DNA from 2 places in the Streptomyces sp. NPDC059003 genome. Region 1 is predicted to be linked to the other one. Evidence: riboswitches for the same ligand, from Rfam matches in the RefSeq annotation. Region 1 holds a riboswitch; the other holds the start of a gene.
What was found. A riboswitch is a leader RNA that binds a small molecule or an ion and turns the genes downstream of it on or off. The one in region 1 is predicted to bind S-adenosylmethionine.
Positions count from the first base shown of each region.

Region 1 (7,018 bases):
TCGCGCCGGCGGACAAGGCGCAGGCCGACGAAACCGCTCAGTCCCTCGCCATCGACGAGGGCAAGAAGCTCTATGCCGTGGGCTGCTCCAGCTGCCACGGAACCGGCGGTCAGGGCACCACCGACGGCCCGAGCCTGGTGGGCGTCGGCGCCGCAGCCGTCGACTTCCAGGTCGGCACCGGCCGCATGCCGCTGCAGCAGCAGGGCGCCCAGGCGCCGAAGAAGAAGGTCATCTACAGCCAGGCCGAGATCGACCAGCTGGCCGCGTACGTCGCCTCGCTCGGCGCCGGTCCCTCCGTGCCGACCAAGAAGCAGGTCAGCCCCGAGGGCGCCGACATCGCCAAGGGCGGCGAGCTGTTCCGTACGAACTGCGCGCAGTGCCACAACTTCACCGGTGAGGGTGGCGCGCTGACCCACGGCAAGTTCGCGCCGAGCCTCGAGGGCGTCAGCCCGAAGCACATCTACGAGGCCATGCAGACCGGCCCGCAGAACATGCCGTCCTTCCCCGACACCACGATGCCGGAGAAGAACAAGAAGGAAATCATCGCGTACATCGACGCGGTCAACGGTGAGAAGACCGAGAGCCCGGGCGGTCTCAAGCTGGGCGGTCTCGGACCGGTCAGCGAGGGCCTGTTCGCCTGGATCTTCGGCCTCGGCGCGCTGATCGCGACCGCCGTGTGGGTCGCCGCCCGGACCGCAAAGGCCAAGAAGTCATGAGCAGCCAAGAAACCCCAGAAGAGAACCTGCCCAGCGCGCAGGAATCCGAGCACGGTGCGGGAGGGGGCACCCCCGCCCGAACGAAGTTGAGGGTGGGGGAGGTTGCAGGCACGGACAACCCGTTCGCGGACCCCGGGCTGCCGCCCCACGAGCACCGCGTCCAGGACATCGACGAGCAGGCCGCCAAGCGCTCCGAGCGCACGGTCGCCCTGCTGTTCACGGTGTCGATGCTCGCCACCGTCGGCTTCATCGCCTCGTACGTGGCGTTCCCGGTCGACAAGAACGTCTACATCTGGCCGATCGGGCACATCAGCGCGCTCAACTTCGCGCTCGGCATGACCCTCGGCATCGCGCTCTTCTGCATCGGCGCGGGCGCGGTCCACTGGGCCCGCACCCTGATGTCCGACGTGGAGATCGCCGACGAGCGGCACCCGATCGAGGCCGAGCCCGAGGTCAAGGCCAAGGTCCTCGACGACTTCGCGCAGGGCGCGAAGGAGTCGGCGATCGGCCGCCGCAAGCTGATCCGCAACACGATGTTCGGCGCCCTCACCCTCGTACCGCTCTCCGGTGTCGTCCTGCTGCGTGACCTCGGTCCGCTGCCGGAGGACAAGCTGCGGCACACGCTGTGGTCCAAGGGCAAGCTGCTCGTGAACATGAACACGAACGAGCCGCTGCGCCCCTCGGACGTCGCCGTGGGCTCCCTCACCTTCGCCAAGCCGGAGGGCCTCGAGGAGCACGACCACGACTTCCAGACCCAGATCGCCAAGGCCGCCCTGATGATCGTCCGGCTCCAGCCGGCCGACATCAAGGACAAGCGCGAGCTGGAGTGGTCGCACGAAGGCGTCGTCGCGTACTCCAAGATCTGCACCCACGTGGGCTGCCCGATCTCCCTGTACGAGCAGCAGACGCACCACGTCCTCTGCCCGTGCCACCAGTCCACCTTCGACCTCTCCGACGGTGCCCGAGTGATCTTCGGCCCGGCCGGTCACGCGCTGCCGCAGCTGCGCATCGGCGTGAACGAGGAGGGCTACCTCGAGGCGCTCGGCGACTTCGAAGAGCCCGTCGGTCCTGCCTTCTGGGAGCGCGGATGAGCACCGAGAACAACACGTCGCCAGCGGCGTCGGCCGCGTCGGCCGACAGCCGCAAGAAAGCGCCCGCCGGTGAGCGGGTCGCCGACTGGGCCGACGGCCGCCTGGGGATCTACTCCCTGGCCAAGGCCAACATGCGCAAGATCTTCCCGGACCACTGGTCCTTCATGCTCGGTGAGATCTGCCTCTACAGCTTCATCATCATCATCCTCACGGGTGTGTATCTGACGCTGTTCTTCCACCCGTCGATGAACGAGGTGGAGTACCACGGCAGCTACGTGCCCCTGCAGGGCCAGCTGATGTCCGAGGCGTTCAACTCGACCATGCACATCTCCTTCGATGTGCGCGGTGGTCTGCTGATCCGGCAGATCCACCACTGGGCGGCGCTGATCTTCCTCGCCGGCATGTTCGTGCACATGATGCGCGTGTTCTTCACCGGCGCGTTCCGCAAGCCGCGTGAGGTCAACTGGCTGTTCGGCTTCCTGCTGTTCGTCCTCGGCATGTTCACCGGCTTCACCGGTTACTCGCTCCCGGACGACCTGCTCTCCGGCACCGGTGTCCGCTTCATGCAGGGCGCGATCCTGTCGGTGCCGATCGTCGGCACGTACATCTCGATGTTCCTGTTCGGCGGCGAGTTCCCCGGCGGCGACTTCGTGGCCCGGTTCTACTCGGTCCACATCCTGCTGCTGCCGGGCATCATGCTCGGCCTCGTGGTGGCGCACCTGATCCTGGTCTTCTACCACAAGCACACGCAGTTCGCGGGCCCCGGCAAGACCAACAAGAACGTCGTCGGCATGCCGCTGCTCCCGGTCTACATGGCCAAGGCCGGAGGCTTCTTCTTCCTGGTCTTCGGCATCATCGCGGCCATCGCGGCGATCGCCTCGATCAACCCGATCTGGGCGCTCGGCCCGTACCGCCCGGACCAGGTGTCCACCGGCGCCCAGCCCGACTGGTACATGGGCTTCGCCGAGGGTCTGATCCGTGTCATGCCGGGCTGGGAGATCAACCTCTGGGGCCACACGCTGGTCCTGGGCGTGTTCATCCCGCTGATCATCTTCCCGCTGGTCCTGGTGGCCATCGCGGTCTACCCGTTCATCGAGTCCTGGGTCACCGGCGACAAGCGCGAGCACCACATCCTGGACCGCCCGCGCAACGCCCCGACCCGTACCGCCTTCGGTGTCGCCTGGATCACCGCGTACATGGTGATGCTGGTCGGTGGTGGAAACGACCTGTGGGCCACGCACTTCCACCTGTCGCTGAACGCCATCACCTGGTTCGTCCGGATCTTCTTCTTCGTCGGACCGGTCATCGCGTTCGTCGTCACCAAGCGGATCTGCCTGGGCCTCCAGCGGCGCGACAAGGACAAGGTGCTTCACGGGCGCGAGTCCGGCATCATCAAGCGCCTGCCGCACGGCGAGTTCATCGAAGTGCACGAGCCGCTCGACCAGGAGAAGCTGCACACCCTCACCGCGCACGAGCAGTACAAGCCGGTCGAGATCGGCCCGACGGTCGACGAGAACGGCGTGGAGCGCAAGGTGAAGGGCGCGCAGAAGCTGCGGGCCAAGCTGTCCGAGGGCATGTACGGCGAGGACAGCCAGATCCCCAAGCCCACGGTCGAGGAGTACAAGGAGATCACCAGCGGTCACGGCCACCACTGATCGCCTTCTGAGCTGACGCTCCGACCTCACGGTCGCCACGGCAAGAGCCCCGTCCAGTGCATGGACGGGGCTCTTTGCCGTGCCCGGGGCTGGATAGGGTGGACCCACCCCAAGTGCTTGGGATGTCTTCGTCTACGAACCCAGGAGCGGCCATGAGCGCTGTGACCCCCGCAGGAGGCGACACCGCGGCGGCCCGTTCCTGGCCCGACGTGCTGAACGGACTGCTCGAAGGGCGCGACCAGAGCGCCGACGACACGGCCTGGGCGATGGACCGCATCATGCGCGGCGAGGCGTCGGACGCGCAGATCGCCGCCTTCGCGGTGGCCCTGCGCGCCAAGGGCGAGACCGTGGAGGAGATCACCGGTCTGGTACGGGCGATGTACGCGCACGCCCATGTGATCGACGTGCCGGGCCCGACCGTCGACATCGTCGGCACCGGCGGCGACGGCGCCAAGACCGTGAACATCTCCACCATGTCCGCGATCGTCGTCGCCGGGACCGGCGCGAAGGTCGTCAAGCACGGCAACCGCGCGGCGTCCAGCGCGTCCGGGGCCTCCGACGTCCTGGAGAAGCTCGGCGTCAACCTGGAGCTGACGCCGGAGCGGGTGCGGCAGGTCGCGGACGAGGCCGGCATCACCTTCTGCTTCGCGGTGAAGTTCCACCCCGCGCTGCGGCACGTCGCGCCCGCGCGGCGCGAGCTGGGCATCCGGACGACGTTCAACTTCCTCGGCCCGCTCACCAACCCCGCCCGGGTGCGGGCGCAGGCCACCGGCGTGGCCGACACGCGGATGGCGCCGATCCTCGCCGGCGTCCTCGCCGAGCGCGGCTCGTCGGCGCTCGTCTTCCGCGGCGACGACGGCCTCGACGAGCTCACCACGACGGCCACGTCCCGGGTGTGGGTGGTACGCGAAGGGGGCGTCCGCGAGGAGGCCTTCGACCCGCGGGACGTCGGCATCGGCCTGGTCCCGGTCGAGGCGCTGCGGGGCGCCGACGCCTCGTACAACGCGGAGGTCGCGCGGCGGCTCCTCGACGGGGAGACCGGACCGGTGCGGGACGCGGTGCTGCTGAACGCGGCGGCGGCGCTCGTCGCCCTGGAGCCGGGCGACGCCACTCTGGTGGCGCAGCTCAAGGCCGGCATGGCGAAGGCCGCGGAGTCGATCGACTCGGGCGCGGCGCGGGCCGCGCTCGCGCGCTGGGTCGCGGCCAGCAACCGCTGAGCGCCCTTCGGGTGTGGCGCACACCGCAGTCCGGATCCTGGACTGCGGTGTTGCGCCTTGAAGATCGTGTGGCAAGATGCTGCGCAGGTCATGAGTAACAGCGACTACGGCCCCGGCCCGCTGTTCGGCAACCCTCCGTCCGTGGCGGGGTGCCCCGGGTGAAGACCAGGCGGTGGACAGCAAGGTTCACCGCAAGCGCGGACCCCTCGCGTCACCAGGGGTCCTGGTCGTCGAGGGAGCAGTCTCGTGAGCCAGCGAATGCGATAGGGCCTCGGGCCCCGTTTCCGTACCCCCTTTCACCCTTTCTCTCCTGTGCCGTCGACCGGTCCTGACGGGTTCCGTCGACCGAGGTCCGGCGCAGCGATGTCGCTTGCCTTCTACGGGAGTTCGCCATGCCTGCCACCACCGCTGTCACCGAGTCCGCCGCGAAGTCCGCCGAGTCCGCCGACCCCTGCTGCGCCGAGCCGCTGCCCGTGCTCGGCCGTGATGTCACCGTCCCCCTCGTCACCGGCGGCGAGGTGACGTACGCCGCGCTCGACTACGCGGCCAGCGCGCCGGCCCTGCAGCGGGTGTGGGACGACGTGGCCGCGTACGCGCCGTACTACGGCAGCGTGCACCGCGGCGCCGGATATCTGTCGCAGCTGTCCACCGACCTCTTCGAGAACTCGCGGCAGGCCGTCGCGGAGTTCCTCGACTGCCGGGACGGGGACCAGGTGATCTTCACTCGGTCCACCACCGACTCGCTCAACCTGCTCGCCGCCGTCGTCCCCGCCGACTGCCAGGTCTTCGTCTTCGAGACCGAGCACCACGCCTCGCTCCTTCCGTGGCGCGACGCCCGCGTCACCTACCTGAACGCCCCCCGCACCCACGAGGAAGCCGTCCGGACCCTGGAGCGCGCCCTCGCCGACCGCGAGCCCTACGGTCCCGCCCTGGTGTGCGTGACCGGCGCGTCGAACGTGACGGGCGAGCTGTGGCCGGTGCGCGAGCTGGCCGCCGCCGCGCACGCGCACGGCGCCCGGATCGTCCTCGACGCCGCCCAGCTCGCGCCCCACCACCCCGTCTCCGTACGGGAGTTGGACGTCGACTGGGTCGCCTTCTCCGGGCACAAGCTGTACGCGCCGTTCGGCTCCGGCGTGCTCGCCGGGCGGGCCGACTGGCTGCGCGGCGCCGAGCCCTACCTCGCGGGCGGCGGCGCCTCGCGGAAGGTGACGCGGCGCACCGACGGGGGAGTGGACGTCGAGTGGCACGACTCGGCGGCGCGGCACGAGGCCGGCTCGCCCAACGTCATCGGGGTCTACTCCATCGCCTCCGCCTGCAAGGCCCTGCGGGACGCCGGGTTCGACGCGCTCGTCGAGCGCGAGCGGCACCTGATCCGCGCGGTGCGGGACGGGCTCGCCGAGGTGCCGCAGGTGCGGGTGCTCTCGCTGTTCGGGGACGACGCGCCGCGCGTGGGCGTCATCTCGTTCGTCGTGGACGGGTGGAACAGCTCGCACTTCGCGGCCGCGCTGTCCGCCGAGTACGGGATCGGCGTGCGCGACGGGCTCTTCTGTGCGCACCCGCTGGTGCGCACCCTGCTCGGCAGCGAGCCCGACGAGCCCGGCGAGTGCGGCGCCCCGGAGGCCGCGCCCGGCGAACGGTCGCTCAACGCCATCCGGGTGAGCTTCGGCGCGGGCACCCCCGACGAGCACGTGGAGCGGTTCGTACGGGCCGTCAAGGAGCTCGTCGCCGACGGTGCGCGGTGGAACTACCGTACGGAGGACGGGCGTTGCGTGCCGGACACCGCCGCCTGATCCGCCGCGTGACCCTCTGCCGGGGCCGGGAGGCGTGAGCCGAGCTGGATCATCCTGAGCGCCCGTTCGGTCGCGTCGGTGAGGAACTCGGCCCCGCGGCCCAGGGCCTCCGTCAGCGACACCGGTGCGGGCAGGATGGCGCTGTACGCGTCCACGCCCTCCGCCCGCACCAGGTGCGCGCCCTCGCCGATGGTGCCCGCGAGCGCCAGGACCGGGCGGCCGGACCGCTTGGCACGGCGGGCCACTTCGGCCGGGACCTTGCCGCGGGGCGTCTGGTGGTCGAGGGCGCCCTCGGCGGTGACGACCAGGTCGGCGCGGGCGAGCCGGGCGTCCAGGTCGACCTGGTCCAGGAACACGTCGAAGCGCGGGAGCAGCCGGCCCCCGAGCGCTGCGAGGCCCGCGCCGAGGCCGCCGGACGCGCCGGTGCCGGGGCCCCGGAAGAGGTCGACGCTGAGGCCCAGGTCCCGGGTCAGGATGTACGCCCAGTGTTCGAGGCCCGCCGCGAGCTCCTCCACCTGGGTCGGGGTCGCGCCCTTCTGCGGGCCGAAG
Region 1 covers NZ_JBHYJH010000114.1:12,973-19,990, forward strand. The annotation lists gene ACFWZ5_RS31255 (c-type cytochrome) at 1-716, shown strand, start outside; gene ACFWZ5_RS31260 (Rieske 2Fe-2S domain-containing protein) at 713-1,807, shown strand; gene ACFWZ5_RS31265 (cytochrome bc complex cytochrome b subunit) at 1,804-3,462, shown strand; gene trpD (anthranilate phosphoribosyltransferase) at 3,615-4,679, shown strand; SAM riboswitch class IV at 4,766-4,883, shown strand; gene ACFWZ5_RS31275 (aminotransferase class V-fold PLP-dependent enzyme) at 5,072-6,469, shown strand; gene ACFWZ5_RS31280 (glycerate kinase) at 6,424-7,018, opposite strand, start outside.

Region 2 (7,018 bases), on a different contig from region 1:
CATGTCACCGCCGGGCATGCCGCCCGGAGCGGCCGGAGCGGCCTTCTCCGGCTTGTCGGCGATGACGGCCTCGGTGGTGAGGAACAGCGCGGCGATGGACGCGGCGTTCTGCAGCGCGGAACGCGTGACCTTCGCCGGGTCGATGATGCCCTCGCCGATCATGTCCACGTACTCACCGGTGGCAGCGTTCAGGCCGTGGCCCGGGGTGAGGTTGCGGACCTTCTCCACGATGACGCCGCCCTCAAGCCCGGCGTTCACGGAGATCTGCTTCAGCGGGGCCTCGAGCGCCAGCTTGACGGCGGCGGCACCGGTGGCCTCGTCGCCTTCCAGCTCCAGCTTCTCGAAGACCGAGGAGGCCTGCAGCAGGGCCACGCCACCACCGGCGACGATGCCCTCCTCGACGGCCGCCTTGGCGTTGCGCACGGCGTCCTCGATGCGGTGCTTGCGCTCCTTGAGCTCCACCTCGGTGGCGGCACCGGCCTTGATGACGGCCACGCCGCCCGCGAGCTTCGCCAGGCGCTCCTGGAGCTTCTCGCGGTCGTAGTCCGAGTCGCTGTTCTCGATCTCGGCGCGGATCTGGTTCACGCGGCCCTGGACGGACTCGCTGTCACCGGCACCGTCGACGATCGTCGTCTCGTCCTTGGTGATGACGACCTTGCGGGCGCGGCCGAGCAGGTCGAGACCGGCGTTCTCCAGCTTGAGGCCGACCTCCTCGGAGATGACCGTGCCACCGGTGAGGATGGCGATGTCGCCGAGCATGGCCTTGCGGCGGTCACCGAAGCCCGGGGCCTTCACGGCGACGGACTTGAAGGTGCCACGGATCTTGTTGACGACCAGCGTGGACAGGGCCTCGCCCTCGACGTCCTCGGCGATGATCAGCAGCGGCTTGCCGGACTGCATGACCTTCTCGAGGAGCGGAAGGAGGTCCTTCACGTTCGAGATCTTGGAGTTGACGATGAGGATGTACGGGTCCTCGAGCGCCGCCTCCATGCGCTCCATGTCGGTCGCGAAGTACGCCGAGATGTAGCCCTTGTCGAAGCGCATACCCTCGGTGAGCTCCAGCTCAAGACCGAAGGTCTGGGACTCCTCGACGGTGATGACGCCTTCCTTGCCGACCTTGTCCATGGCCTCGGCGATGAGCTCGCCGATCTGGGTGTCGGCGGCGGAGATGGAGGCCGTGGAGGCGATCTGCTCCTTGGTCTCGACCTCCTTGGCCTGGTCGAGCAGCGCGCCGGAGACGGCCTCGACGGCCTTCTCGATGCCGCGCTTCAGGGCCATCGGGTTGGCGCCGGCGGCCACGTTGCGCAGGCCCTCGCGGACCAGCGCCTGGGCGAGGACGGTCGCGGTCGTCGTGCCGTCACCGGCGACGTCGTCCGTCTTCTTCGCGACCTCCTTGACCAGCTCGGCGCCGATCTTCTCGTACGGGTCCTCGAGCTCGATCTCCTTGGCGATGGAGACGCCGTCGTTGGTGATCGTGGGGGCGCCCCACTTCTTCTCGAGGACGACGTTGCGACCCTTGGGGCCCAGGGTCACCTTGACGGCGTCGGCGAGCTGGTTCATGCCGCGCTCGAGGCCGCGCCGTGCCTCCTCGTCGAACGCGATGATCTTGGCCATGTGAAGTGGTCCTCCCGGACAGGGGTGGAAAACTCGGACCGCGCTGGCGCCCGCGACGGACGGCCTGCCTGCCTTGTGGTTCCTTGCCCCACCCGGCCTGCGGGCCTCACCCACCCGGTCCTTCTGTCACTCTCACGCGGAGAGTGCTAACGCCAATGATTAGCACTCGACCCCTCCGAGTGCAAGGTCGCCCCCCAAGGGCGGCCACCCCACACCCTGCTTCCCCACCCACCCACCGCCGGCGGCGCATGGGGTGGGTGGGCGGGGTAGATCCCGCCGCGAAGCGGCGGGCCGGAGGCGCATCCGACCCGGCGCGGCCGGGTGCGGGCCGGTGGGGGGTTCCGCCGCTACCGCGGCGGTTTGTTTCCCGCCCGCCCGCCCGTTTCCACCCTCCCAGCGGGTGGACGCCCGTCGTGGGGGTTGTTCGCCGTCGGCGGGTGCCGGGAAGGGCGGGAGACCCGCAGCCGCCGACGGCGCACAGCCCCCACCGGCGGCGGGCGGGCAGATGAAAGGCCCGCACCCCGATCCGGGGTGCGGGCCCACGCGCTCGGTGGCCGATCGCGTCAAGCGCCGCTCAGACGGTGACCTTGACCATGTCTGCCTGCGGACCCTTCTGGCCCTGCGAGATCTCGAACTCGACCCGCTGACCCTCTTCCAGGGTGCGGTAGCCGTCCATCTGAATCGCGCTGTAGTGGACGAATACATCCGCACCACCGTCGACCGCGATGAAGCCGTATCCCTTCTCCGCGTTGAACCACTTGACGGTGCCCTGAGCCATGCCTAACTCCCCTATTACTGGCCCTTGCGCAGACCCGCACTTCGCGGACCCGGGTCAGACCTCACCCCCCATGGGTTGGGGGTGTGCGCCGGAACGCGTCGACCGCGGCTGAATGTATCTGTCCAACTGCCGTCTGCAACAGGTCAATCGGACGAGAATTCTGGGCATGCCCGATCGTCGATATCCGGAGAATTCACCGGGGTTCAGGGCAAGTCGGGCCCGACAAATGCCGCGTACGGCGCAAAAAGGCAGGACACTTTGGCTACTTCTTGTCGGCCCGAGGCCGACTTCGTCCATGCGTTCACACCCGCTCCGGGGCCGTTCGGCGCCAAAAGCGAAGCTCTATTCCCAACTGTACCGCGCTCAACCATGCAGAATTGCCCCCTCCGCTTCTCGGGCGGAGGGGGCAATCAGCGGGGTCGTATACGTTCAGCAGCCGCCCGCGACCGCGGGAATGATCGAAATGCCCGCGCCGTCCGGCGTGGCCGTCTGAAGGCCCTGCTCGAACCGGACGTCGTCGTCGTTCACGTACACGTTGACGAACCGCCGCAGCTTGCCCTGGTCGTCGAGGACGCGGGCCGCGATGCCGGTGTGGTTCTTCTCCAGGTCGGCGATGACCTCGGCGAGGTTCGCGCCCTCGGCGGCGACCTCGGCCTTGCCGCCGGTGTACGTACGGAGGATGGTGGGGATGCGGACGTTGACGCTCATACTCTTCACCTCAAAGGTTGGCGCCCCGAAGGGGCGCGGGGAACTGCGCGACCAGCCACAGCGGACCCGCAGGCGACACCATGCTTCAGGTCCTACGGCGCGCTATCCCGCCAGACCCGCGGAGCGGAACGCGTCCAGGCTCGGGCGGATGGTGGCGGTGGCCTGGGAGGTCGCGGCGACCGCGTCGAGGGTCTTGAGGCCGTCGCCGGTGTTGAGGACCACCGTCGTCAGGGACGGGTCGAGCACGCCCGCCTCGATCAGCTTCTTCGTGACGCCGACCGTCACACCGCCCGCCGTCTCCGCGAAGATGCCCTCGGTGCGGGCCAGCAGCTTGATGGCGTCGACGATCTGCTCGTCGGTGACGTCCTCCACGGCGCCGCCCGTGCGGCGCGCGATGTCCAGGACGTACGGGCCGTCGGCCGGGTTGCCGATGGCGAGGGACTTGGCGATCGTGTCCGGCTTCTGCGGCCGTACGACGTCGTGGCCCGCCTTGAACGCCGCGGACACCGGCGAGCAGCCTTCCGCCTGCGCCCCGAAGATCCGGTACGGCTTGTCCTCGACGAGGCCGAGCTTGATCAGCTCCTTGAGGCCCTTGTCGATCTTCGTGAGCTGGGAGCCCGACGCGATCGGGATCACCAGCTGGTCCGGGAGCCGCCAGCCCAGCTGCTCGCAGATCTCGTACGCGAGGGTCTTGGAGCCCTCGCCGTAGTACGGCCGCAGGTTCACGTTGACGAAGCCCCAGCCCTCGCCGAGCGGGTCACCGATGAGCTCGGAGCAGAAGCGGTTGACGTCGTCGTAGTTGCCCTCGATGCCGACGAGCTCGCCGCCGTAGACCGCGGCCATGACGACCTTGCCCTGCTCCAGGTCGTGCGGGATGAACACGCAGGAGCGGAAGCCGGCGCGGGCCGCCGCGGCGCCGACCGCGCCCGCCAGGTTGCCCGTGGACGAGCAGGACAGGGTGGTGAAGCCGAAGGCGCGGGCCGCTTCGAGGGCCTGCGCGACGACCCGGTCCTTGAAGGAGTGCGTGGGGTTGCCCGAGTCGTCCTTGATGAACAACTTGCCCTGCTCGACGCCGAGTTCACGGGCCAGGTTGTCGGCCTCGACGAGCTTGGTCCAGCCCGGGTTGAGGTTGGGCTTGCCGGCGACGTCGGCGGGGACCGGCAGGAGCGGCGCGTACCGCCAGATGTTCGCGGGGCCGGACTCGATCTTCTTCCGGAGCGCCTCCGGGTCGCCGAGCGGCAGGTCGTACGCGACCTCGAGCGGGCCGAAACACTCGGCGCAGGCGAAGATCGGGCCGAGCGGGAAGAGCGTGCCGCACTCGCGGCAGGAGAGGCCCGACGCGGGTCCCAGGTCGACCGGGGTGCCCGTTGCGGAAGGGGTGGCGACAGTCTGCACAGCCATGGAGGCGAGGCCCTTTCTCCTCATCTTCCTCACGACGCATCTCGTCGCGAGACGGAATTGGCACCTTCCCGAGCCGGGAGCCCCGCGGCGCTGATCGCGCACGAGAACCGACTGGAGGGTTGCCGGGGCTTCAACGGGCCGTATCCCTCTGCCCCTCTGGATGAGCGGTATTCGGTTGTGACGGCGGCGACCCCCGACATGCGATGGTCACCGGCGTTGTTCAAGACTGTAACCGAAGGCCAGGACAGTTGAGATAGTCGTCCGAACCGCGAGATGGGTCACAAACGGGAGGAGCCCGCGTGCTGGAAGAGGTCGAGCGCTGGCTGAGCAGGCGTTCCTGGTCCGTGGCCGACCGCCCGCTCCCCCAGCTCATCGCCGCCAAACGCGCCGCGGGCGCCACGGTGAGCGTCGTCCTGCCCGCGCTCGACGAGGAGGAGACCGTCGGTGAGATCGTCGCGGAGATCCGGCGTGAGCTGATCGAGCGGGCGCCCCTCGTCGACGAGCTCGTGGTGGTGGACTCCGGCTCGCGGGACCGCACGGCCGAGGTGGCGCGCGCGGCGGGCGCCCGGGTGGTGTCCCGGGACGACGTGCTGCCCCGCATCCCGGCGGTGCCGGGCAAGGGCGAGGTCCTGTGGCGGTCACTCCTGGTGACGGGCGGGGACATCGTCGCGTTCGTCGACGCCGACCTGAAGGAGTTCTCGGCGGACTTCGTGACGGGCATCGTGGGCCCGCTGCTCACCGAGCCCGACGTGGACTTCGTGAAGGCGATGTACGACCGGCCCATGACGGTCTCCGACGGGCCGGGCGGCGACGCGTCCGGGGCCACCGCGGGCCAGGGCGGGCGCGTCACGGAGCTGATGGCACGGCCGCTGCTCAATATGCACTGGCCCCAACTCGCGGGCTTCGTCCAGCCGTTGGGCGGGGAGTACGCGGCCCGCAGGTCGCTGCTCGAACGCCTGCCGTTCCCGGTGGGGTACGGCGTGGAGATCGGCCTGCTCGTGGACGCGCTGCACACCGTCGGCCTCGACGCGCTCGCGCAGGTCGACGTGGGCGTGCGCAGGCACCGGCACCAGGACGGGCAGGCGCTCGGCCGGATGGCGGCGGCGATCTACCGCACGGCGCAGCTGCGGCTCGCCCGCGGCCACCTCGTACGCCCCGAGCTGACGCAGTTCGTGCGGGGCGCGTCCGGGTTCGAGCCGCGGACGTACGCGGTGGACACGGAGGAGCGGGCGCCGATGGCGGAGATCGAGGAGTACGTGGCGCGGCGCGCGGCCTGAGCGGTTCGGCGCGCGGGTCGAGCGGTTCCCGGACGGCCGTGCTGGTCGTACGCATGCGCGTTTACGGGGTTCCCGGAAGGGCTAGGTTCGATGCCATGGTCTCCGCACACGCCGATGCCGCCCAGGTCCTCGTCGCGTCCAACCGCGGCCCCGTCTCGTACGCCGTCGGGGAGGACGGCGGCCTCGAACCCAAGCGGGGCGGTGGCGGGCTCGTGTCCGGGCTCAGTGCCGTCGGGGAGCGGGCGGACTCCCTGTGGGTGTGCTCGGCGCTCGGCGACGGCGACCGGGAGGCGGTGCGGCGCGGGGTCGCGGAGCCCGGCGTGCGGATGCTCGACATCGACGCCGAGACGCACGCGGCGGCGTACAACGGGGTCGCGAACTCGGTGCTGTGGTTCGTGCACCACATGCTGTACCAGACTCCGCTCGAACCCGCGTTCGATACGGAGTTCCGGGCGCAGTGGGCCGCGTACGAGACGTACAACCGGGCCTTCGCGCGGGCGCTCGCGGAGAGCGCGGCGGACGGGGCGGCGGTGCTCGTCCAGGACTACCACCTGGCCCTCGTCCCCGGACTGCTCCGCGAGCTGCGGCCCGACCTCAGGATCGGCCACTTCTCGCACACCCCGTGGGCGCCCGTGGACTACTTCCGCATGCTGCCCGACGACGTCGCCGAGCAGCTGCTGCGCGGCATGCTCGGCGCGGACCGGCTCGGCTTCCTCACCGGCCGGTGGGCCGACGCGTTCACCGAGTGCTGCGTGCGGTACGTGGGCGGGACCTCCGGGACCCGGGTCGGCGTGCACGGGCTGGGGGCCGACGCGGACTTCCTGCGGGAGCGGTCGCGGCGCGACGACGTGGCGGAGCGGCTCGCCGCGCTGCGGGAGCAGGTGGGGCCCGGCCGCAAGGTCATCGTGCGCGTGGACCGCACGGAGCTGTCCAAGAACATCGTGCGCGGCCTGCACGCCTACCGGCAGCTCCTCGTGGACCGCCCCGAGTGGCGCGAGCGGGTCGTGCACGTCGCCTTCGCCTATCCGTCGCGGCAGGACCTCGCGGTGTACCGCGACTACACGGCGGAGGTGTCCCGGGTCGCCGAGTCCATCAACTCCGCCTTCGGCACGCCCACGTGGACCCCCGTGGTCCTGCACGTCAAGGACGACTTCGCGCGCTCCCTCGCGGCGTACCGGCTCGCCGACGTGGCCCTCGTGAACCCCATCCGGGACGGCATGAACCTCGTCGCCAAGGAGGT
Region 2 covers NZ_JBHYJH010000209.1:4,821-11,838, forward strand. The annotation lists gene groL (chaperonin GroEL) at 1-1,614, opposite strand, end outside; gene ACFWZ5_RS40200 (cold-shock protein) at 2,189-2,392, opposite strand; gene ACFWZ5_RS40205 (MoaD/ThiS family protein) at 2,822-3,100, opposite strand; gene thrC (threonine synthase) at 3,203-4,525, opposite strand; SAM riboswitch class I at 4,519-4,668, opposite strand; gene ACFWZ5_RS40215 (glucosyl-3-phosphoglycerate synthase) at 4,801-5,778, shown strand; gene ACFWZ5_RS40220 (trehalose-6-phosphate synthase) at 5,874-7,018, shown strand, end outside.
Region 2: it holds a riboswitch for S-adenosylmethionine, as region 1 does, so the genes downstream of both, thrC (threonine synthase) here and ACFWZ5_RS31275 (aminotransferase class V-fold PLP-dependent enzyme) in region 1, are expected to answer to the same signal.